DNA from 3 places in the Mesorhizobium sp. P2_F5 genome. Region 1 is predicted to be linked to each of the others. Evidence: riboswitches for the same ligand, from Rfam matches in the RefSeq annotation. Region 1 holds a riboswitch; each other region holds the start of a gene.
What was found. Region 1 has a riboswitch for cobalamin ahead of AC1DYO_RS06705 (DUF1636 family protein). Riboswitches for the same ligand answer to the same signal wherever they lie in the genome.
Positions count from the first base shown of each region.

Region 1 (7,846 bases):
CGCGGATCAGCTGGCCGCGCTTCGGCACTTCGATGCCGAGCAGTCGCTCGGCAGCGAGCGCGAAGGCATGCTCCTGGTTCATCGGCGCGCAATAGTCGAGCCGGTCGAGATAAGGTATCGCCTGCAGATAGGTCTTGTGCTCGATCAACTTTTCGGTGCCGCGGTGGAGCAAGCCGATATGCGGATCGACGCGATCGACCACTTCGCCGTCCAACTCAAGCACCAACCTCAAAACACCATGCGCTGCAGGGTGTTGAGGTCCAAAGTTGATGTTAAAATTGCGGACGGAGGTTTCGGCCATTCTGGCGCCTCAATTCGTCTTGGCTTTTTCATCCCCGGGAAGAACGTAATCCGTCCCTTCCCATGGGCTCAAAAAGTCGAAGTTCCTGAATTCCTGCTTCAATTCCACCGGCTCGTAGATGACGCGCTTGGCTTCGTCGTCGTAGCGCACTTCGACGAAACCGGTCAGCGGGAAATCCTTGCGTAGCGGATGGCCCTCGAAGCCGTAATCGGTGAGGATGCGGCGCAGGTCCGGATGGCCCGAGAACAGGACGCCATAGAGATCGTAGGTCTCGCGCTCAAACCAGTCGGCGCCGGGATAGACTGATGTCAGCGACGGCACCAGCGTCTCTTCGTCGGCCTGGACCTTGATGCGGATGCGCAAATTCTGCTTCGGCGACAGCAGATGATAGACGACGTCGAAACGCTTGGCCCGCGACGGATAGTCGGCGCCGCAGACATCGATGATCGAGATGAACTGACAGCTCGGATCGTCGCGCAGGAAGGTCACCACGTCGATCAGATCGCCGGTTTCAACGGAAATGCTGAGCTCGCCATAGGCCAGCACCGCGTCGTGGACGCGGCCTGGGAGCTTTTCGCCGAGATAGGTCGACAGTTCGCTAAGGGATGCAGCCATGGGTCTACCGTTCGATGGTGCCGGTGCGGCGGATTTTCTTCTGCAGGAGAAGAATGCCGTAGAGGAGCGCTTCGGCGCTCGGCGGGCAGCCGGGCACATAAATGTCGACCGGCACGACGCGGTCGCAGCCGCGCACCACCGAGTATGAATAGTGATAATAGCCGCCGCCATTGGCGCAGGAGCCCATCGAGATGACGTAGCGCGGCTCCGGCATCTGGTCGTAGACCTTGCGCAGCGCCGGCGCCATCTTGTTGGTCAGCGTGCCGGCGACGATCATGATGTCGGACTGGCGCGGAGACGCGCGCGGCGCAACACCGAACCGCTCCGAATCATAGCGCGGCATCGAGGTGTGGATCATTTCGACGGCGCAGCAGGCGAGACCGAAGGTCATGAACATCAGCGAGCCGCTGCGTGCCCAAGTGATCAGCGCCTCGGTCGAGGTGACCAGAAAGCCCTTGTCGGCGAGTTCATTGTTGATCTCGAGGAAGAACGGATCGTCAGAACCGACCGGGCGACCGGTATTGGGGTCGATCAGGCCCTTGGGCTTGGGCGCGACGAGCGTACCGGAACTGTCGTTCAATCCCATTCCAGCGCTCCTTTTTTCCATTCATAGGCAAAGCCGATGGTCAGCACCGCCAAAAACACCATCATCGACCAGAAACCGAGCATGCCGATCTTCGAGAACGACACCGCCCACGGGAACAAGAAGGCCACTTCCAGATCGAAGATGATGAACAGGATCGACACCAGGTAGAAGCGGATGTCGAACTTCATGCGGGCATCGTCGAACGAGTTAAAGCCGCACTCATAGGCGGAAAGCTTTTCCGGGTCGGGATTGCGGTAGGCCACCAGGAACGGCGCGATGATAAGCGCCAGGCCGACGACCGCCGCCACGGCGATGAAGAGGACGATGGGCAGGTACGAACTGAGCAATGCGTTCATGCTGCGGCTTTCCGTTGGCGGCCAATCCACTTTGATTACAGCAACCAATCCTAATGCGGAAGCGTGACAGTTTAACCGCTGAACCGTTTTAGGTGCCTATGCTGCAACGCGGCGAGGGTTAGCGCAGGGCTTTCGGCGAAGCAAGTCAAACCTTGTTCAAAACGCAGTGCTGGACGGCAGGTCGGGAAAAACTGGTCCGATCCGCTCCTGTTTGATTTCCTTCGCTTTTTACTCCACTTTTGTCTCCTGACATGTCTCCCGCCACAAGCCTGCTAGCATCGCCGGAATCACCGGCTAAAAATACGGCAACAGGACCAGGGCAAAGGCATCTTGATGAAGGACAAAATATCGCTCGCCATGGCCAGGCGGATCGCGCTTGGCGCGCAGGGTTTTATCGACCCGCGGCCGGGCGGCACACCGGACCGCCGCCACTTTGCTCGGGTGCTTTCGCGCACCGGCCTGCTGCAGATCGATTCCGTCAGCGCCGTGGTGCGCGCTCACTATATGCCGCTCTACTCCCGCCTTGGTCCCTACCCGCTCGCTCTGCTGGACAATGCCGCCGTCACCCGCAAGCGCACCGTGTTCGAATACTGGGCGCATGAGGCCTCCTTCCTGCCCGTCGAGACCTGGCCGCTGATGCGCTGGCGCATGCAGCGCGCCGAGAGCGGCGACGAAATGTATCTGGGCCTCGCCAAATGGGGCCGCGAGCACGCCGCCTATATCGAGGAGATCTACCGAGCGGTCGCCGAGCGCGGTCCTATCGCGGCTTCCGCGCTGGAAGGCCAGAAGGGTTCGGGCGGCTGGTGGGGCTGGAGCCACGCCAAGCACGCCTTTGAATGGCTGTTCTGGGCCGGACGCATCACCACGGCGCACCGCCGCGGCTTTGAGCGCTTCTACGATCTGCCCGAGCGCGTGCTGCCGCAGGCGATCCTCGATCTGCCGGTGCCGGCGGCCGAGGACGCGCACCGCGAATTGCTACGCATTTCCGCTCGTGCCCATGGCATCGCGACGTCAGGCGATTTGCGCGACTATTTCCGCCTGTCGCCGGCCGACATGAAGGGCCGGCTGGAGGAACTGGTCGAGATGGGTGAGCTGCTGCCGGTGCGCGTCGAAGGCTGGGACAAGCCGGCTTACCTCTATAAGGATGCCCGTCTGCCACGCAGGATAGAGGCTCGCGCCCTGCTGGCGCCGTTTGACCCGGTCGTCTTCGAGCGCTCGCGCAGCGAGCGTCTGTTCGATTTCCACTACCGTATCGAGATCTACACCCCTGCCGACAAGCGCCAGTATGGCTACTACGTCCTGCCCTTCCTGCTCGGCGACCGGATCGTGGGGCGCGTCGACCTCAAGGCCGATCGCCCGGCCAGTGTGCTCCGCATCCATGCCGCCTATGCCGAGCCCGGCGCGCCGCCGGAGACCGCCGCGCAACTCTTCGAGGAATTGAAGCAGATGCAGGGCTGGCTTGGGCTTGAGCGGATCGAGGTGACGCCTGCCGGCGACCTTGGACAGCCTTTGGCCGACATCGCGGTGTCGTAGCCGTGCGTTGACATCGCCGCCCGCAAAAGCCTAAATCCGGTCCAGACGGTCCCCTGCCCGCAACGGCTGGGGCCAAGAGGGAATGCGGTGCGGGACTTCGGTCTCAAATCCGCGGCTGTCCCCGCAACTGTAAGCGAAGAGCCAAGGCCGAAAGCCACTGGATAACACCGGGAAGGCGGCTAACCAAGGCGACGACTCGCGAGCCAGGAGACCTGCCGTCTGCGACTATAGAATCCGATCGCCCGGCGGGTTTCCGGGCAAGGAGCCCGGTTTTTGGACCAGAACAGCAGTTTTTCGGCTGGCACAGCGGATGTTTCGTCCGCCGATAGCGACGCATTGACTGGCGTGACCGTCATCGTCTGCGCCTCCTGCCGCGACGAGAGCGGCTCCGACGCCCACCCCCGCGCCGGCGAATTGCTGGCCGACGACACGCGTCGCGTCGCAGCCGAAGACAACATCCGCGTCCGCACCGTCGAATGCCTCGGCAATTGCAAGCGAAGGCTGAGCGCCGCGATCCTGCGCGACGGCTGCTGGAGCTATGTCTTCGGCGATTTGACCCCGACCAGCGGCGCCGATCTCGTCACCGGCGCAAAACTCTTCGCCACCTCGACCGACGGCCTCATCCCCTGGCGCGGACGGCCCGATAGCCTCAAGCGCGGCCTCGTTGCCCGCCTTCCACCCCTCGACATGCTGAAGGACTGACCATGAACGCTCCAAATCCGGCCGGCAATCTCTCCCGTGTTCCCTGCACCGTCGTCACCGGCTTTCTCGGCGCCGGCAAGACGACGCTGGTCCGCCATCTCCTGGAAAACGCCGGCGGCAAGCGCATTGCCATCATCGTCAACGAGTTCGGCGACATCGGCATCGACGGCGAAATCCTGAAAGGCTGCGGCATCGACACCTGCCCCGAGGAAAACATCGTCGAACTGGCCAATGGCTGCATCTGCTGCACCGTCGCCGACGACTTCGTGCCCGCCCTCGACAAGATCCTGGCGCTGACACCGAAGGTCGACCACATCCTGATCGAAACCTCAGGCCTCGCTCTGCCCAAGCCGCTGGTCCAGGCGTTCCAGTGGCCAAGCGTGAAGAGCCGGGTCACGGTCGATGGCGTCATCGCCGTGGTAGACGGCCCGGCACTGGCCGAGGGCCGCGTCGCCAACGACATGGACGCCTTGCAGGCACAGCGCGTCCAGGACGAGACGCTCGACCATGACGACCCGGTCGAAGAAGTCTTCGAGGACCAGATCGCCTGCGCCGACTTGATCATCCTGTCGAAGAGCGATCTGATGGATTCAGCCGGTTCGGCCCGCGCCAACGCCATCATCAATGAACACTCCGCCCGCGCCGTGAAGATCGTGCCGACGGCGCACGGCAAGGTCGATCCATCCGTATTGCTCGGCCTCGGCCTCGCCGTCGAGGACGACATCGAGAACCGCAAGTCGCACCATGACGGCGCTTTCGACCACGAGCATGACGACTTCGACACCTTCATCGTCGACATTCCCTCGATCGCCAATCCCGACGAGCTGGCCAAACGCGTCGCCACAATTGCCGAAGAAGAGAATGTGTTGCGCGTAAAAGGCTTCGTCGATGTCGGCGGCAAGCCAATGCGGCTTCTGCTGCAGGCCGTCGGCCCGCGCGTCAACCATTACTATGACCGCGCCTGGACGGCCGAGGACGACCGCCGCTCGCGCCTCGTCGTCATTGGCCTGAAGGGGCTGAACCGTCCGGCGATCGAGCGTATACTCGCCGGCTGACCCAGGAGCAATTCCAGGAAAAGTGTGGAACGGTTTTCCCACAGGAATTGCGTAAAAACAAGGAGATAGAGCGGTTCGCCGTTTCCGTGAAACGGTGAAACGCGCTAGGCCGCAATGCATATACTCACCACGACCTCCGCCTCGCTCGACGATCTCGCCGAGCCAGTTGATCTCAGGCAGACGCCGGCGGATATCGTGGCCTTGTCCTTCACCGACAGCGATCTCGCCGGCCTGGCGGCGGCGTGGAAGGCCGACGCCGGCCGCCTGCCCTCGATGCGGCTGGCGGCGCTGCGCGACCTGCGCCATCCCATGTCCGTCGACCTCTGGGTCGACAGCGTCGCCCGCCACGCCAAGGTGATTTTGGTGCGCATCCTCGGCGGCTATGACTGGTGGCGCTACGGCTGCGACCAGCTTGCCGCGACTGCCCGCGCGCGGGGCATCAAGCTGGCGCTGCTGCCCGGCGAAAGCCACGACGAGGATCTCAGGCTGATCGAAGCCTCGACCCTGCCGCGCGCGGAACTGGACGCGCTGCTGGGGTATTTCCGCGAGGGCGGGCCAGAGAATATGACGGCACTGATGCAGCGGCTGGCTGGATTGGCCGGGTCGGATGTCGCGGCGGCTGAGCCGGTGGCGGTGCCGAAGGCTGGCTACTACGAGCCGGGCAGCGGCGTCGTTCCCCTCCCCCTCGAGGGGAGGGTCCGGCCGCAGGCCGGGGGTGGGGTCCTCTCCGAAGCGCGCCGACCTAAAGAAGCGCCACATCCAGTCGTACCGACCCCACCCGGCCCTGCGGGCCACCCTCCCCTCGAGGGGGAGGGAGACGCCGCTCCCATCATCCCCATCCTCTTCTACCGCTCAATGCTGCTGGCCGCCGATGTCGCGCCCATCGACGCGCTTTTTGCAGCACTCCGCCAGCGCGGCATCACCCCTGTTCCAATCTTCGTCTCCAGCCTCAAAGACCCAACCTCGCTCGCCTTCGTCGAAACAGCACTTGCCTCGCTAAAACCCGCCGCCATCATCACCGCGACCGCCTTTGCCTCCGGCGCCGAACCGGGCGTCGAAACCCTGTTCGACCGCGCCGGCGTGCCGGTCTTCCAAGTCATCGTCGCCACCACCCGCCGCGACGTCTGGGACAACAACCAGCGCGGCCTGGCACCGGCCGACCTTGCCATGCATGTCGTGCTGCCCGAACTGGACGGCCGCATCCTCGCCGGCGCGATTTCCTTCAAGGGCGAAAGCGAGACCGACCCCGCACTCGGCCACCGCGCCTTCGCCAACCGGCCGGAGCCGGATCGCGTGGCGCAGGTGGCGGATAGGGTAGCGGCTTTCATCCGGTTGCAGGAGGCGCCCCGCGCCAAGCGCAAGCTGGCGATCGTGATCCCGGACTATCCGAGCGCCCCCGGCCGCACCGGCTATGCCGTGGGCCTGGATGTGCCGTCGAGCGTGCTGGCCATGCTGCATGACCTGAAGGAGCAGGGTTATGTGGTTGAAGGGATTCCGCAAACCCCGCGTGGGTTGCTGGATGCGTTGGAGCGCAGCGGTGATGGGTTGTGGTTGGAGGAGTATCTCGACTTATCGAAGGAGTTGCCGGTTGAGGCAATTGCCAAAGTAGCGGCCGCTTGGGGAAAGGCTGAAGACGAGACGGGTTTGCGCGAGGCGCCCCCCTCTGTCCTGCCGGACATCTCCCCCACAAGGGGGGAGATTGTGCCGTCATCTCCGCTTTCGCTAATCTCAACCGTTGCAGGAAGAGAGCCGGCAACGGAACTGCCAATCTCCCCCCAAGTGGGGGAGATGTCCGGCAGGACAGAGGGGGGCGCGACAGAACGCCGACATTCGCGGAGCACTCGCGAAAAACACTTCCCCTTCCGCGCCGCCATCTTCGGCAACGTCACCGTCGCCCTTGCCCCCGACCGTGGCCGCTCGGCCGATCGCCGCGCCGACTACCACGACCCGACACTCCCGCCGCGCCACGACCTGATCGCCTTCGGCCTGTGGCTGCGCAAATCCCTAGGCATCCACGCCCTCATCCATGTCGGCGCCCACGGCACGCTGGAATGGCTGCCCGGCAAGACGGTCGCGCTGTCGCAAGCCTGCTTTCCCGAGATCGTCACCGGCCCGCTGCCCGTCATCTACCCCTTCATCGTCTCCAACCCCGGCGAGGCGGCACAAGCCAAGCGGCGCATCGCCGCCGTCACCCTCGGCCATCTGCCGCCGCCGCTGACTGGTGCTGGCCTTGACGAGGAGCAGCACAAGCTCGAACGGCTGGTCGACGAATACGCCCAGGCCGACGGCCTCGACCGCCGCCGCCGTGATCGGCTGGCGAAACTGATCGTCGACACCGCGCAAAAAACCGGGCTTGCCTCCGAAGCCGGTGTCGCCAGGACCGACGCGCCCGACGAGGCGCTGCGCCGCATCGATGCCTGGCTCTGCGACCTCAAGGATTTCGCCATCAAGGACGGCCTGCACATCTATGGCCGCACACCAAACGACGAGCCCGACGCCATGCGCCGGCAAAGCGCCGAAGCCGAGAAGACGGCGCTGCTTGCCGCGCTGGACGGCCGCCATGTCAAGGCAGGTCCGGCCGGCGCACCGGCGCGCGGCCGTTCCGACGTGCTGCCCACCGGCCGCAACCTCTTCACCTCAGACCCGCGCACCATGCCGACGCCGACCGCCTATGATCTGGGCAAGGCGGCGGCGGAAG
Region 1 is NZ_JBFUEY010000004.1:28,700-36,545, forward strand. It holds gene AC1DYO_RS06680 (NADH-quinone oxidoreductase subunit D) at 1-301, opposite strand, end outside; gene AC1DYO_RS06685 (NADH-quinone oxidoreductase subunit C) at 311-916, opposite strand; gene AC1DYO_RS06690 (NuoB/complex I 20 kDa subunit family protein) at 921-1,502, opposite strand; gene AC1DYO_RS06695 (NADH-quinone oxidoreductase subunit A) at 1,493-1,858, opposite strand; gene AC1DYO_RS06700 (winged helix-turn-helix domain-containing protein) at 2,192-3,391, shown strand; cobalamin riboswitch at 3,421-3,625, shown strand; gene AC1DYO_RS06705 (DUF1636 family protein) at 3,665-4,093, shown strand; gene cobW (cobalamin biosynthesis protein CobW) at 4,096-5,148, shown strand; gene AC1DYO_RS06715 (cobaltochelatase subunit CobN) at 5,263-7,846, shown strand, end outside.

Region 2 (7,846 bases), on a different contig from region 1:
ATGGTGTGGGACGCCACCGCCAGCAATGCCGGCTTTTCAACGGCCAAGCCCTGGCTGCCGGTGCCCGGCAAGCATTTGTCGCAAGCGGTCAATGTTCAGCAGGGCGACGCCGCCTCGCTGCTCGAGCACTACCGGCGCTTTCTCGGCTTCCGCCGCCAGCATCCGGCGCTGGCCAAAGGCGACATCGAGTTCATCGAAAGCGAGGGCGACACTGTCGCCTTCACCCGCCGTGAGGGCAATGAGCAGATCGTCTGCGTCTTCAATTTGGCCAGCAGGCCGGCCGAGGTCAATCTCGGCGGCCAGGCGCTGCAACCACTGCCAGGGCACGGTTTTTCGGGACAATCCGGCACCGGTTCCATCCGCCTCGGCGGCTACGGCGCCTGGTTCGGGCGTATCGACTGAGTTTTGACGAAACTGAATTTCTTGAGGAAATCTCTAGGGAAATCACTGGGAGGAAATCATGGCCGATGTCACGCTGAGACAAGTGAAGAAATCATACGGCAATCTACACATTCTCCACGGCATCGACCTCGACATAACGTCGGGCGAGTTCATCGTCTTTGTCGGTCCGTCGGGCTGCGGCAAGTCGACCTTGCTGAGGTCCATCGCCGGGCTTGAGGAAATCACCTCCGGCGAGCTGAAGATCGCCGGCGAGGTGGTCAACGACGTGCCGCCGTCGAAGCGCGGCATCGCCATGGTGTTCCAGTCCTACGCGCTCTATCCGCACATGACCGTCTACGACAACATGGCGTTCTCGATGAAGATCGGCAAGGAAAGCAAGGCCGAGATCGACAAAAGGGTGCGGCAGGCAGCGGAGATCCTGCAGCTGACCAAATATCTCGACCGTCTGCCCAAGGCGATGTCGGGCGGCCAGCGCCAGCGCGTCGCCATCGGCCGCGCCATCGTGCGCAACCCGAAAGTGTTCCTGTTCGACGAGCCGCTTTCGAACCTCGACGCCGCATTGCGCGTTGCTACCCGCATCGAAATCGCCAAGCTCAAGGAATCGATGCCCAACACGACGATGATCTATGTCACCCACGACCAGGTCGAAGCGATGACGCTGGCCGACCGCATCGTCGTGCTGAAGGACGGCCATATCGAGCAGGTCGGCACGCCGATGGACCTCTACAAGAAGCCCGGCAATCTGTTCGTTGCCCAGTTCATCGGCTCGCCGGCCATGAACATCCTGCCGGCAACGATCGACAAGACGGGCGATCCGACCATTGTCAGCCATGTCGGCGGCCGCAAGGCGACGGTGCCGATCGCGACGCCGGCGTCCGCCAAGGGCGCGGCGGTCAGCTTCGGCGTGCGGCCGGAGGATCTGTCGGTCGCCACCGGCGCGGAATATCTGTTCGAGGGGGTGGTGGACTATGTCGAGCAGCTCGGCGAGGTCCAGCTGGTCTATGTCGACATCGGCCGCGCCGACCTGCCTCTGGTGACCAAGCTGCCCGGCAATGTCGAGGTCAAGCGCGGGGCAAAGCTGCGGCTGACCGCGGATGCCGGCGACCTGCACATCTTCGACGCCGACGGACACTCCTTCTCGCTCAAGCCCCTGGAAGTGAAGGCGGCCTGAGAGCCGGCTCCTCGTATCGGCATGAAAAAAGAGCGGCGGGCCAGGCCCCCCTTCAACAGCTTGTAGACCGGCGAACCGGTGTTCGGTACCGACGACGTGCGGGTATTGTCGACGTTGACGGTCGCCTGGTTGTCGACGGCGCTTGAGCCGACATTGTCGTTGCGGGCATAAGCACTGCCGGCGGCAATCAAAAGCGCAGCGGCAGCAAGAGCAATCTTCTTCATTTCAAGTCTCCTGAATTTCATCATGCGGCAAAGCGGCCGGTGATCCCGCCGCTCTGCGTCTTGTTCGATGTTCGACTGGGATCGTTTTCGGAAAAACTCTGAGGTCAGATCCCGATCGGCTGTTAGCGGTTGCCGAAGAGGTTACGGTCGGCGCCCTGTGCAGGGGCCTGAGCAGCCGAATCCGACTTCACGATAGCAGCGGTATGGCCGCTGTCGGTCGACGTAACCGCAGGCTGGTTCGAACCATTGGAACTGTAATTGTCGCTACCAGCGAAGGCGCTGCCGGTGATGGCCAAAACGGCGGCGGCAGTAAGGATGATCTTTTTCATTTTTAGTACTCCAGTTTGTCTGTCCGTCTAGCGGCGTGTCCTGGGAGGATTTCGCGTCGTTCGGACAGCCCCGATGTGGGAAAGCCATAGGCTGGTTTCCAATCACGAAGTTGTTCCGTGTGGACCACGACTCTGCACCTTGAAATTGTGCCAGAGAGTTCCCTCATGGTGCTTTATTGCATTGTTTTCAGATAGTTATGTCGAACCGAGCGGTTCGCTCCGGTGTCAGCTTTCGGGCCGTCGTTCACACCGTCCTGCACGCATTGTCAACAGAAACGAACCGTTCGGTTCGATTTTAGAGATCGCTAATAGTAACTTTTCGATACTGTTAACCTATTTTGCCGGCGCAGGGGGCTGGATTCGAAGCGATTCGAAACGGCGAGGATCGCTTCCCAAGACAGGATTTCAGCCGTTCAGTCGTCGGCTGAAGCGCATGCCGCGCGTGTCGCGCCGCATGGATACGATGTCGCTTTCATGCCGATGTCGCGATCGCTGCCGTGGTTAGATGATCACATCTCAGGTGCCGCTTCGTGACGACGCAGCGGAGAATTGGGAAGCCGGTCAGAATCCGGCGCTGCCCCCGCAACGGTGGTGGAGTTCAAGTCGCAACGGGAGACCACTGGGCAACAGCCTGGGAAGGTGTCGCGATGGTCCGCAAGGACAACTCCAGAGCCCGGAAACCAGCCCGAGATGCTTGAACTCGACTGATCGCGGTGGGCGGTCAAGAGGTGGGTAGCGCATGTCCGGCGGCTTGCCGGCCTGCGGCCGATCCTTCCTCCATCACCACCAAGTTCAGTCCTTAAACCACGAGGACGGAACTATGGATGCGCGCAACGATATGCTGAGGCTCTTGAATGGCCGCAAGCAAGGCTTTTCGCTGGAACAGCCCTTCTACACCGACCCGGACTATTTCAAGCTCGATATGGAGCTGATCTGGTATCGCGACTGGCTGTTCATCGGCCATGATTGCGAGCTGCCGAAGCCCGGCAGCTATATTACCGTTCAGATCGGCGACTATCCGGTGGTTCTGGTCCGCGACCAGAAGGGCAACATCAACGCCTTTCACAATTCCTGCCGCCATCGCGGCAGCCGCGTCTGCAACACCGAGAAAGGCACGGCGGCAAAGCTCGTCTGCCCCTATCACCAGTGGACCTACGAGCTGGATGGCCGGCTCTTGTTCGCCCGCCAGATGGCCGAGGGTTTCGACAAGAGCCAGTTCGGCCTGAAGCCGGTCGCCTGCGAAAGTGTGGCCGGTTACATCTTCATCTGCCTGGCGAAAGAACCTGCCGACTTCGCGCCGATGCGCGCCATGATCGAGCCCTACCTCAAGCCGCATCGGCTGAATGAAGCCAAGATCGCTTTCGAATCGACCATCGTCGAGAAGGGTAACTGGAAGCTGGTCTGGGAAAACAACCGCGAGTGCTATCACTGCGCCGGCAACCATCCCGAGCTCTGCAAGACCTTCCCGGAAGCGCCGACGGTGACCGGCGTGCAGGGCGCCGACAGCGATCCGGAGATGCTGGCGCACTGGGCAAAATGCGAAGCGGCGGGCCTGCCGAGCAAATTCCGTATCGATCCGGCCGGGCAGTACCGCGCCACCCGCGCGCCGCTGCTGCGCGATGCGGTCAGCTATACGATGACGGGAAAGCGCGCGGTGACGAAGAATCTGTCCGACACCGTTGCCGCCGACCGCATCGGCACCTTGATGCACTATCACTATCCGACGACCTGGAACCACATCCTGATCGACCATGCGGTCACTTTCCGGGTTCTGCCGATCAGCGCCACCGAAACCGCGGTGACGACAAAGTGGCTGGTGCACAAGGATGCCGTCGAGGGCGTCGACTACACCATCGACGAACTCATTCATGTCTGGACCGAGACCAACGACCAGGACCGCCGCATCGTCGAGGAAAACGCCTTCGGCATCCTGTCTCCCGCCTATGAGCCGGGTCCCTATTCGGAGCTGCATGAGGGCGGCGTGATCCAGTTTGTCGAATGGTACGCAGCCTTCATCGGTCCGCGCCTCGCCGAAGGCGGCCGGCCGGCGCTGCGCAGCGTGGCGTGAGCTCAAGCAGGCGAAGAAGGACCAGAGGATGAATGCGATGACGGATCTTGGCCTCTATCGCCATCTCGACCAGATGGCGCCGTGGAACGACAGGCTGCAGGTGCTGGAAGTGATCGGCGTCGCCGACGAGGCGCCTGACGTAAAGACCTTCACCTTTCGCTCCGACAACCAGACCTGGTTCCGCTACCAGCCGGGCCAGTTCTTGACGCTGGAACTGCCGACGCCGGACGGGCCGCTGATGCGCACCTACACGCTGTCGTCGTCGCCGTCGCGGCCATTCTCGATCGCGGTGACGGTGAAGGCGCAGGCCGGCAGCATCGGCACGCGCTGGATGTTCGACCATCTGGTGCCCGGCTCGCACGTCAAGGCCTATGGGCCGGCCGGCGACTTCTCACTGCACAGCCACCCAGCGGCTAAATATCTGTTCATTTCGGCCGGCTCCGGCGTGACGCCGATGATGTCGATGCTGCGCTGGCTGAACGACTGCGCGCCATGGACAGATGTCGGCTTCGTCAATTGCGCGCGGCGTGCGGAAGAGATCATCTTCCGCAAGGAACTCGAACTGCTCGGCGGCCATATGCCCGGCCTATCGCTCGGCTTCATGATCGAGGAACGCTCGAGCCGTGAAGGCTGGTACGGTCATATGGGCCGCATCGACGCGATCCGGCTGCCGCTGCTGGCGCCCGACTTCCGCGAACGCGAGATCTTCTGCTGCGGCCCCGATCCGTTCATGCGCGCCGTGCGCGGCATGCTGGATGCCGCCGGCTTCGACATGACGAAATACCATCAGGAGAGCTTTGCCGCGCCTGCGGTGGAGGAAGTCCCGGCGCCGTTTGCCTCACCCGCCGAAGACGGCACTGCTGTCCCTGGCGAAGCCGTGACGCCGATCCGCTTCTCGCTTTCGGAGGTCGACGCGGACTGCGTCGCCGGCCAGACCGTGCTGCAGACAGCGCGCAGCTCGGGTGTGCGGATACCTGCGGCCTGCGAGTTCGGCCTGTGCGGCACCTGCAAGGTGAAGAAGGTCTCCGGCGCTGTCGAGATGAGCCACAATGGCGGCATCCTCGACCACGAGATCGATGACGGCTTCATCCTTGCCTGCTGCTCGAAACCGTTGTCGGCGCTCGAGATCGAGGCCTGAGCGGCGCCGACATCGCCGCAACTGGTCACGAGGCGCAGGCATGGCGCTCGCGGGTCTTAGTCTTGCCAAGCAAGGGCCAACTGATCTAGACGCACCTTTGGAAGGGCCTGCCAGACCGTGAACCGGGGGCGATCCCTTCAGGGGCGTCCGCGACGGGGATAGAGCGATGCAGCAGCGGGTCTACGCGATCGTCGCTGTCGCCCGGGCGCGCGAGGCGGGCATTGTACTGACCATGCTCGACGAGGTCCTGGCCTTACGCCGCTCTCTCGACGTCGTAAGGCTGGCCATGCAAACGCGGGCAGGGAAGAAGACCGAGTGATGGCCAAGGCTCTTCGCCGCATCGGCCGCCGGTTTCCGGACTATGGGTGGTCATGGCCCACAGGCGGCCTCGACCAGCTGCTAAAGGCCGCATTGTTGCCTGATGAAGAGGCGGCCGGCCGTTACGCTGCGCGTTGGCTCGATGACAACGACATCGACCATGTCTCCTTCCGTGAACATCGGCTGCTGGCGGCGATCTCCGACAGGTTTGGCCGCAAACTCGCCGGCCACCCGGCGCATCCACGCCTTGTCGGCCTGCAAAAGATGCTGTGGACCAAATCGCGGCTGGCGATGCGTGAGGCCGAGCCTGCCCTTCAGGCCATGGTCGGTGCCGGCTGCGCGGTCATGCTGATCAAGGGCGCCAGCCGCATCGCGGTGAACGCATCGGCGCAGCGCGGCCGGGTGGCGCACGACATCGACATATTGGTGCGCCCGCAAGACATGCTCGCCGCCTTCGACGTGCTGACGCAGCGCGACTGGCAGATCGCAACCGGCGTCAGCCCGCAGTTCCTGCGCACCAGGCTGGCGTCGTTGCGATCGATGAATTTCTTCAAGGGTAATTTCGGCGATATCGACCTGCACCAGCAGGCCTATGACGGATCGCAGCAAAGCGCGGAAGATGATCTGGCGATCTGGCAGCGGGCGCGGTTTGCCGAGTTCAACGGCGTCCGCCTGCTCGTCCCATCACCTGCCGACCGCATGACGCTCGCCATCGCGCATGGCGGCCTCGATGCCCATACCCACAGCGACTGGCTGGTCGACTGCGCCGTCGCCATCCAGGGCGGCGAGGTCGACTGGGACGTATTTGCCGACATCGTCGCCAGGCGCCACCTGGCCGTCGCCGCGGCGGTGGCGCTGTCCTACCTCAGCCTGGAGATCGGCATTGCGGTGCCACCGGGCGAACTCGCACGAACGGTAGCGAGCGCCGATCGCGCCGGCCTGTCGCGCTGGTCCTCGGTCTTGCAAGCCAAGCCACGCACCGATTTCGGTGGCCTCGTCTGGCTGTCGCGCGGCTTTGCCAAGCAACTGCGCCTGAAACGCAAGAAAGGCCGCCTGCAGCAGCCGGCAGCAACCGTCTGGCGCGGCAAGCCGGTCTTGCGCAGGGCAAAGCCGGCGCCGGCGGCCTTTGCGCTTTCGCAGGCTCTGCCGTCTCCGAACATGGCTGGCGAGATGATGCTGGACGTCACCGTCAGGATCGTCGTTCCGCCGGTGCGCCGCCGAATCGAAATGGAGATCAATGCCGGCGGCCAGCATGTCGCCCGCCTGCGCTCGCTGGTGATCAGCCGCGCCGGCGGGGAAAAGGTGCTGCATTTTCGCGGTCGGGTTAGCCTGGGGGAGGCCGGCCGGGCGCTGATGCTCGAAGCCCGGCCGTCACGCCAGTTCCGCACCTGGGACAATGAGGCCGAAATCGCCGCCTATGGCGCATTGCCGTTCCAATTGCTGTCGGCACGGTTTTCGCCAACCCGCTAGAGCAATTCCAGGAAAAGTGTGGGCGGTTTTCCCGGGAAAAGCGCGGAGCGCTTTCCCTTGGGAATTGCGTAAAAACAAAGACATATCTGTTCAGACGCCGTAGCGCTCGGTGCGGATGATGTCCGCTGATATGCCGGCGTCGATCAGCGCCTGGGCGGCCGCCGAGACAAAGGCGTTCGAGCCGCAGACGAAGGCGAGCGTCGGCGGTTGCGGCAGCCGCGCCAGCGCCTGCATCACCATTGCCGTGTCGATACGCCTCGAATAGTCGGACGGGCGCCGTGCCGCCTCACGCGTCAGCGTCAACACGAGGTCGAAACCGTCGCGGTGGTCGTCGAGACCGATCAACTCGTCACGGAAGATCACCTCATCCCAGACCCGCACCGAAAACATCAGCGCGACCGGCTCCGCCGATTTGCGCAAGGTCCGGTGACGCACCATCGCCATCAGCGGCACCACGCCGGAACCGCCGCCGACCAGAAGCAGCGGCCCGCCATCGCTGTCGGACCAGACGAAATGCCCGCCAAGCGGTCCGCGCAGCTCGATCTCATCGCCGACCGCCGCCACCTCGTGGAAAAAGGGCGAGACCTCGCCGTCGTCGAGTTTTTCGATCGCCAGCTCGATCGTGGCGCCGCTTTCCGGCGCCGAGGCGATGGAATAGGAGCGGCGCGCCTGGTAGCCGTCAGGCGCCGTCAGCCTGACGTCGACATGCTGTCCGGCGCGATAGGC
Region 2 is NZ_JBFUEY010000001.1:351,274-359,119, forward strand. It holds gene bglA (beta-galactosidase BglA) at 1-402, shown strand, start outside; gene AC1DYO_RS01660 (ABC transporter ATP-binding protein) at 461-1,573, shown strand; partial or broken gene AC1DYO_RS01665 (DUF680 domain-containing protein) at 1,639-1,821, opposite strand; gene AC1DYO_RS01670 (DUF680 domain-containing protein) at 1,920-2,126, opposite strand; cobalamin riboswitch at 2,628-2,829, shown strand; gene AC1DYO_RS01675 (aromatic ring-hydroxylating oxygenase subunit alpha) at 2,947-4,194, shown strand; gene AC1DYO_RS01680 (FAD-binding oxidoreductase) at 4,232-5,332, shown strand; gene AC1DYO_RS01685 (hypothetical protein) at 5,499-5,651, shown strand; gene AC1DYO_RS01690 (nucleotidyltransferase family protein) at 5,651-7,120, shown strand; gene AC1DYO_RS01695 (FAD-binding oxidoreductase) at 7,211-7,846, opposite strand, start outside.
Region 2: it holds a riboswitch for cobalamin, as region 1 does, so the genes downstream of both, AC1DYO_RS01675 (aromatic ring-hydroxylating oxygenase subunit alpha) here and AC1DYO_RS06705 (DUF1636 family protein) in region 1, are expected to answer to the same signal.

Region 3 (7,846 bases), on a different contig from region 1:
AATCCGCTCGCCAATGTCGGCCGCTTCGTCGCCCAGCCGAGGCTCAGGCTTGCCTGGCTGATCGCCTTCGGCCGCTCCTGCTTCTGGACGACGTTCTTCGTCTACGGGCCGCTGTTCATGGTCATCACCGGCGAGGGCGAGCTGGCCGGCGGCCTCTTGGTTTCGGCCGGCAATGCGCTGCTGTTCATGGCGATCTTCTGGGGCAAGGCGGGAAAACATTTCGGCGGCCGGCGCACCATGACATTCGCCTATTTCGCCATGTCGGCGACGCTGCTGGCGGCGGGCGCGGTCGGCGCAACCGCGCCGCTGCTCACCGGCTTCTTCCTGCTCTGCGGCGCCTTCTTCACCATCGCGCTCGATGCGCTCGGCTCGACCGCCTTCATGCGCTCGGTCAGGCATTATGAGCGGTCGCAGATGGCTGCGGTCTACCGCACCTATCTCGACTTTTCCGAGCTGACGCCGCCGCTGGTCTATTCCGTGGTGCTGGCGTTTTTCGGCCTGGGTTCGGTTTTTGTCACCCTGGGCTTGCTGGCGGCCGTCTGCGGATTCGTCACGTGGCGCTATCTGCCGAAATCGCTTTGATCAGGATGCCGCATGGTGCTCGCGCACCCAGTTGTGGAAACGGTGCAGGTCGTACTCCTCCGGCATCAGCACACCGGCCTGGTGGCGCATCGAGCGCAGGCCTTTCTGGTTGACCTCGCAGATCGCCGCATCTTCTTCCAGTACCTGGGTGCCGAAGGCGACGACATTGTCGATGTCGGTCTCAGCCAGCGCCTCCGGTGCGAACAGCCATTCGGCGGTGAGCTCGGTTTGTTCGGGGCCGAGCGGCGTCAGCCGCACGGTGCGGACATAGTCGACATGGCCGACGATGAACATTGACGGCAGGCTGGTGGAATAGGTCTGGCCTGCTGCGCGTTCGGCCGGTGTCAGGCCGGAGAAGACCGGGCCATGCGCCTCTCCATCGCGCGACCAGGTCTCGGCACCGGTACGCAGTCCGCCGGAAAACTCCGGCGCGTCATTGTCGGCATGGCGGACCCAGTCGGGGTCGTCGCGCCGACTCATAAGGCCGCGGCCGTAGATCGGCACCAGTCGCGACAGGTCCTTGTGGACGCCGGGGCAGTGCAGGCACTCGTTGAAGTTTTCCCAAAAGATCTTCCAGTTGCAGTTCATCACCTTGCGCAGCACATGGCCTGACACCAGCGTTTCCAGCGGCCAGTTGGCGAGGTCGCCGGATGCCGGATCGAAGGATGCCTGCGCCGAGCCGGCCGCATCCTCCTGCAGGTTGACGAAGACAAAGCCGCGCCACACCGACAGCGCAACGCGGTAGAGCGGATGATCGGCCTTATCGAAACCCTCGGGCAGCGATTTCGAGGGAACGCGCACGAGATCGCCGCGCAGCGAATAGGACCAGGCGTGGTAGGGGCACGTGATGAGCCGCGCCTTCAGCCGGCCTTCGCTTTCCTGGCAAAGCTGCGAGCCGCGATGCCGACAGGTGTTGTGGAAGGCGCGCAGTTCGCCGGTGTCGTCGCGCAGCACGACGATTTCCTGCGTGCCGACGCGGAACGTCCTGAATGCCAAAGGCTGGGCAAGGTCGGTCTCGCGGCAGACGAGCAGCCAGCTTTTGTACCAGATGGCGTCGAGATCGCGCTGGTAAGCCTCGGTATCCCAATAGGCCGAGGACGGCAGCGTCGGCTCGGCCTTCGTCAAGCCGTTATAGGGGTCGTGCTGGCCCGGATTGGGTTGCATGGCTGGCTTCCTCTAGGGATACGTCAGCCGACACCCCGGCAAATCGTTTGTCAATCACGGCTGACATTGCCGGTTGCCGGTGCTGCGCATAATCATGTCCGGACATGGGGATTCGGAAATTGGCCGCACGACAGATGTCGCTTACGCCGGAACTGGTCGCGCGCTGCTGGCGCGAGATCAGGGACCCCGGGCCGGATCCGGACGCGATGCACCTCGATGACAGCGACTACGATTCGCTGCTGGATGAATTGCAGGCTGAGCTCCCCGATAGCGAACCGCTGTGGCTGTTCGGCTACGGCTCGCTGATCTGGAAACCGGAAATCGAGTATATCGAGGACCGCGTTGCGCTGGCACGCGGCTGGCACCGTTCCTTTTGTATGAACATGACGCGCTGGCGGGGCACCAAGGAAAGCCCCGGCTTGATGATGGCGCTCGACAGTGGCGGACAGTGCAAAGGCGTGGCCTTCCGGCTGGCCGACGACAACCGACGACAGCAGCTGGGCCGGCTCTTCCGGCGCGAAGTCACGCTGAAACCGACAAGCTACCGGCCACGCATGCTGAAGCTTGCAAGCGAGGCCGGTCCGCTCAGGGCGCTGGCCTTCGTCATCAACCGCAACGGCCTGACCTATTCCGGCCCGCTCGACGAGGCGAAGGTCGTCGACAGGCTGGCCACATCCTGCGGGCACTGGGGGTCGGGCGCCGACTACCTCTACAACACGGTGAAGAATCTGGAGGAGCGCGGCATTCACGACCGCCATCTGTGGCGGCTGCAGCGACTGGTTGCGGAGCGGATCACCGCCTTGAACCCCTGAGGCCTGAGTGGCGCATTCGCGCTGTTGGCTGCCGGAATTTGGTTTGCCGGATGCGGCTGTTTCAGCCTATAGTCATGCATGTCGTCGGTTCCGTTAGGGACCAAGAGGGAATGCGGTGAGGGCTGACTTGTTGCCCAATGCCGTGGCTGCCCCCGCAACTGTGTGCGGTAGTCCTCTCCAAGCCACTGAGGATTTTTTCTTCGGGAAGGTGGGGAAGGGCGCTGATCCGCGAGCCAGGAGACCTGCCGGCGACAGGGAACTGACTTCGATGCCCTCGGGTGGAGGGCGAAAGGACAAGATATGAATACCGCTTCCGTCTCCCTCGGCGCTTCCGTCTCCTCGCAGTCGCGCTTCATGCAGCTCGTGCTTAGCGCGTTTCTGGGCATTTTCGTCATCGGCGTTGTCGGCTTCTCGCATATCGATGCGGTCCACAATGCCGCGCATGACTATCGCCATTCGATGGCGTTTCCCTGCCACTGACGAGGATCTGACATCATGAACCTGTTTCGCAACGTCGTGTTCGTCGCGGCGATCGCCGGGCTCGTGGCCGGCGTCGTTCTCGCCTGCATGCAGGCCTATGCCACCGTGCCGCTCATCCTGAAGGCGGAAGTCTACGAACAGGCCGGTGGCGGCCATAAGCATGAGCATGCCGCAGCGCCCGCCGCCAACGCTACGGACACCAATGCCATGAGCACCGCCGCGCCGGCGGGAAATGCCATGAGCAGCGCAGCACCCGCACCGGCTGAAACGGCCGCGCCAGCGGAGGACGAAGGCTGGGCGCCGGCCGACGGCTTCGAGCGCTTCGCCTTCAGCGTGCTGGCCAATATCGTCACCGGCATCGGTTTCGCGCTGGTCCTGGTGGCGGTTTCCGAATTCGCCGGCGGCATCGGCAACTGGCGCCAGGGCGTATTCTGGGGTCTGGCCGGCTTTGCCGTGTTCACGCTGGCGCCGGGCCTCGGCCTGCCGCCGGAACTGCCGGCAATGCCGGCGGCCGATCTCATGCCGCGCCAGATCTGGTGGGTGGCAACGGTTGTGGCGACTGCTATTGGCCTTGCCTTGATCGCCTTCCGCACGTCGGCGCCGTTGACTGTCCTAGCCGTCGTCCTGATTGTCGCCCCGCATATTGTCGGCGCGCCGCAGCCGGACAGTTTCGAGACGCCGATCCCGGAAGGCCTGCATCATCAGTTCGTGGTGGCGGTGACGGTGACCAATCTGGTGTTCTGGCTGGTTCTCGGTGCGGTTGTCGGCGTGGTGCGCGGACGTTTCACCGGTACGGCGACCAGCCTGCGCGACAGCTTTGCCTGATCGCAGTTTAACCTTCATCATCGGCGGTGCGCYCTCCGGCAAGAGCGCGCATGCCGAAACCCTGGCGACGGCGCTGCCGCCGCCATGGGCCTATATCGCCACCGCTGAAGCCTATGACGATGAGATGCGTGAGCGTATCGCGCAACACAGGTCGCGGCGCGGCGAGGGGTGGGCGACCATCGATGCGCCACTCGATCTTGTCGGTGCACTGGAAGCCTTGCCCGACGACCAGCCGGCGCTTGTCGATTGCCTGACGCTGTGGCTGACCAATCATATGCTTTCCGACCATGATCTCGAGATGGAATGCCGGCGGCTGGCCGACGTGCTGTCGCGGCCGCGCGGACCGTGGTTCGTGGTCTCCAACGAAGTCGGGCAAGGCATCGTGCCGGACAATGCGCTCGCGCGCCGGTTCCGAGACGCCGCCGGCCGGCTCAACCAGCAGGTCGCGGCAATTGCCGATACGGTGCTACTGATGGTGGCGGGGCTGCCGCTCAAGGTGAAATGATGACCGACATCGACGCAAAGGACGAGGAACGCCACCGCGCCAAGATGGCCAAGCGCAAGGCGGTACAGGATGCCGAGGTCGCGGAAAAGACGGTCGAGAAGGGCCTGTTGATCGTCAACACCGGACCCGGCAAGGGCAAGACCACGGCTGCCTTCGGGCTGGCGCTGCGCATGCTCGGCTACGGCAAGCGCGTCGGCGTCGTCCAGTTCATCAAGGGCAAATGGCACACCGGCGAAAAGGATGCTTTCGCGGCGTTCGGCGACCGCGTCGTCTGGCACACAATGGGCGAGGGGTTCACCTGGGAGACGCAGGATTTGAAGCGCGACATTGCGGCGGCCGAAGCGGCCTGGGCCAAGGCGCTGGAGCTGATTGCCGATCCCTCCATCAGCCTTGTTGTGCTCGACGAACTCAACATTGCGCTGCGCTACGACTACCTCGATCTCGATAAGGTGGTGGCAGCGCTCAAGGCACGGCGCGAAGGCCTGCATGTCGTCGTCACCGGCCGCAATGCCAAGCCGGCGCTGGTCGAGGCGGCCGACCTCGTCACCGAAATGGGCGTGACCAAGCACCATTTTTCCGCGGGCGTGAAGGCGCAGCAGGGGATCGAGTTCTGAGAGTTTTTACCCTCCCCCTTGTGGGGAGGGTCGATCCGCAAAGCGGATCGGGGTGGGGGTTCTCGTAGGGCGCAGTCCCCCACCCCGGCGCTTCGCGCCGACCCTCCCCACAAGGGGGAGGGTGAGGGTGAGGGGGCTCAGAACGTCACCGCGATAAGCACCGCCGACAGGATCCCGAACAGCGCGATCAGCAGATAGTCGGCGACCTGATACAGTTTCAGCGCCCGCCTGATGTCGAGGCTCTCGGCTTCGCGGCGACCGCCTTCGCCCATGAACGCATCCTCGACGACAACGCCGCCATAGGTACGCGGGCCGGCGAGCGCCAGGCCGAGGGCGCCCGCCATCGCCGCCTCCGGCCAGCCGGCATTGGGCGAACGGTGTTTTTTGGCGTCGCGCCGCACCGCTTCCCAGGCGTTGCGGGGATCGGCGCCGTCAACAAGAAACGCGGCGGCAACGATCAGCAGCGCGGTCAGCCGGGAGGCCGGCAGGTTGATCCAGTCGTCGAAAAGCGCCGCCGCGCGGCCGAAGGCCTCATGGCGCGGGGTCCGGTGGCCGATCATCGAATCGGCGGTGTTGGCGGCTTTGTAGGCGACGCCGCCGGCCAGCCCGCAGACCCCGGTCCAGAAGGCGGGGGCGACGATGCCGTCGGAAAAATTCTCGGCCAGGCTTTCGATCGCGGCGCGGCTGACGCCAGCATGGTCGAGCTTTTCGGGATCGCGGCCGACGATGCGGGCAACCGCAATGCGGCCGAGCGCCAGCCCGCCTGTGTCCAGCGCATCGGCCACCGCTTCGACATGCTCGGTAAGGCTCTTCTGCGACAACAGCGACGAGGCCAGAATTGCCGTGACGATCATCCCGGCAGGAAAGAGCTGCCAGAGCAGGAGTTGCACGACAAAGGCAATTGCTGCCGGCACCAGCACGATGACCAGAAGCGCCTGTACGCCCCGGCGGCGACGCGAGGCGTCGGAATCAGTGGCGCGGTTGAGCCTGAGGTCGAGAAAGGATATCAGCCTGCCGAACCAGGTGACAGGATGGCCAACGGCACGAAACAGCCAATCCGGGTAGCCCAGGATGCGTTCGATGACCAGCGACAGGAAAGCGATCAGGATCGACATGAAGCTTTCTGATGGAGCGATTGCTGCGGTGGATCATGGTGGATCCCTTGGCCGGGCGAGCGCGCTCTTCCCTCACGCGCCACAGCCTTTCGTCGATCTCTCGACAGGTATCAATCCGCACTCCTACCCGCTTTTCGAGCTGCCCGCCACCGCTCTGTCACGATTGCCGGAAGCTGGGCGCCTGCATGAGCTGGCCAGGATCGCGGCAGGCGCCTATGGCGCGCCTTCGGCCGAGAATGTGGCGGTGGCCCCAGGTACGCAGATCCTGTTGCCGCGCGTCGCCTCGCTGGTGAGCCCCGGCCGTGCGCTGGTGTTGGGACCGACCTATGCCGAGCACGCCAGGGCCGCTGCGATCGCCGGCCATGCCGTGGCGGAGGTCGACGATGTCGAGGCGCTCGTCGCGGCCGACCTCGCCATCGTCGTCAATCCCAACAACCCCGACGGGCGCGTCGTGTCGCGGGAAAGGCTGCTGCGGCTTGCCGAGACAATGCGCGCCAAGGGCGGGCTGCTGGTCGTCGACGAAGCCTTCATGGATGTCGGCCCGCACGCCGAAAGCCTTGCCGGCGATGTCGGGCAGGGCGGCATCGTCGTGCTGCGCTCGTTCGGCAAGTTCTTCGGCCTTGCCGGCCTGCGGCTCGGCTTCGCGCTTTCCGATGCGTTGACGGTCGAAAGGCTGGAGACCCAATTCGGACCGTGGGCCGTCGCCGGTCCGGCATTGGAGTATGGCATTCGCGCGCTTGCCGACAGCGGCTGGCAGGCTGACATGCGACGCCGGCTGGTTTCGGATGCCGTGCGGCTCGACGCGCTGTTTGCGCGATTCGGCGTTGCTGTCGCCGGCGGCACGACGCTGTTTCGTTATCTTCAGATTCCGAACGCGGCCGGGCTGTTTTCGGCGCTCGGCGAGCGCGGCATCCTGCTCCGGCATTTTTCCGGCCGGCCGCGGGTGCTGCGTGCCGGGCTGCCTGGAAGTCAGGAGGAATGGCGGCGGCTCGAATCGGCGCTTGCCGACTGGCACGCGCGGCGCGACGATGAGCCGAAGGAGATCGCGCTATGATCCATGTCTGTTCGTTGGCCAAGCTCGAGGAGACGGTGGCGAGAAGCGGCGCCGAGCGCGTGCTGTCACTGCTCGCCGCCGGCACCGAGGTGACGCGTCCGGCCTCGATCTCGCGGGAAAACCACCTGCATCTGGTCATGCACGACATTGCGGTGGCGCAAGACGGCATGACCATGCCGGGCGAGGATCACGTGCGCAATCTGCTCGATTTCGCCCGCAAATGGGACCGTGCCAATCCGATGGTCGTGCATTGCTATGCCGGCATCAGTCGCTCGACCGCCTCGGCCTACATCATCGCCGCGGCGCTGGCGCCAAAGCGCGATGAGGCAGAATTGGCGCAGACATTGCGGATGCTTTCGCCCTCGGCGACGCCCAATCCGCGGCTGATCGCCGTCGCTGACACTCTGCTCTCGCGACAAGGCCGCATGATCGAAGCGATTGAGGCGATCGGGCGTGGCGCCGACGCTTTTGAGGGCACGCCTTTCGTTTTGAAGATCGGCGGCTAAGGCGGCCCGCTACGCCAGCCAGTCGGCGAGCTTCGCCTTGCGCACGTCTTTCAGCAGGGTGATGAAACCGTCGGCCTGATGCTCCGCGGTCAGCCGGCCTTTTTCGGCCGTTGCGATCGAGGCGCCGCCGACGACGCCGTTGGGGTTGAGGTCGCTGGCGATCCAGGCGAAGGCGTGCGTTCCGGTTTG
Region 3 is NZ_JBFUEY010000009.1:2,674-10,519, forward strand. It holds partial or broken gene AC1DYO_RS14315 (MFS transporter) at 1-582, shown strand, start outside; gene AC1DYO_RS14320 (aromatic ring-hydroxylating oxygenase subunit alpha) at 583-1,746, opposite strand; gene AC1DYO_RS14325 (gamma-glutamylcyclotransferase) at 1,866-2,558, shown strand; cobalamin riboswitch at 2,627-2,822, shown strand; gene AC1DYO_RS14330 (CbtB domain-containing protein) at 2,859-3,038, shown strand; gene AC1DYO_RS14335 (CbtA family protein) at 3,054-3,863, shown strand; gene cobU (bifunctional adenosylcobinamide kinase/adenosylcobinamide-phosphate guanylyltransferase) at 3,856-4,368, shown strand; gene cobO (cob(I)yrinic acid a,c-diamide adenosyltransferase) at 4,368-4,982, shown strand; gene cbiB (adenosylcobinamide-phosphate synthase CbiB) at 5,120-6,097, opposite strand; gene cobD (threonine-phosphate decarboxylase CobD) at 6,096-7,151, shown strand; gene AC1DYO_RS14360 (tyrosine phosphatase family protein) at 7,148-7,657, shown strand; gene AC1DYO_RS14365 (creatininase family protein) at 7,667-7,846, opposite strand, start outside.
Region 3: it holds a riboswitch for cobalamin, as region 1 does, so the genes downstream of both, AC1DYO_RS14330 (CbtB domain-containing protein) here and AC1DYO_RS06705 (DUF1636 family protein) in region 1, are expected to answer to the same signal.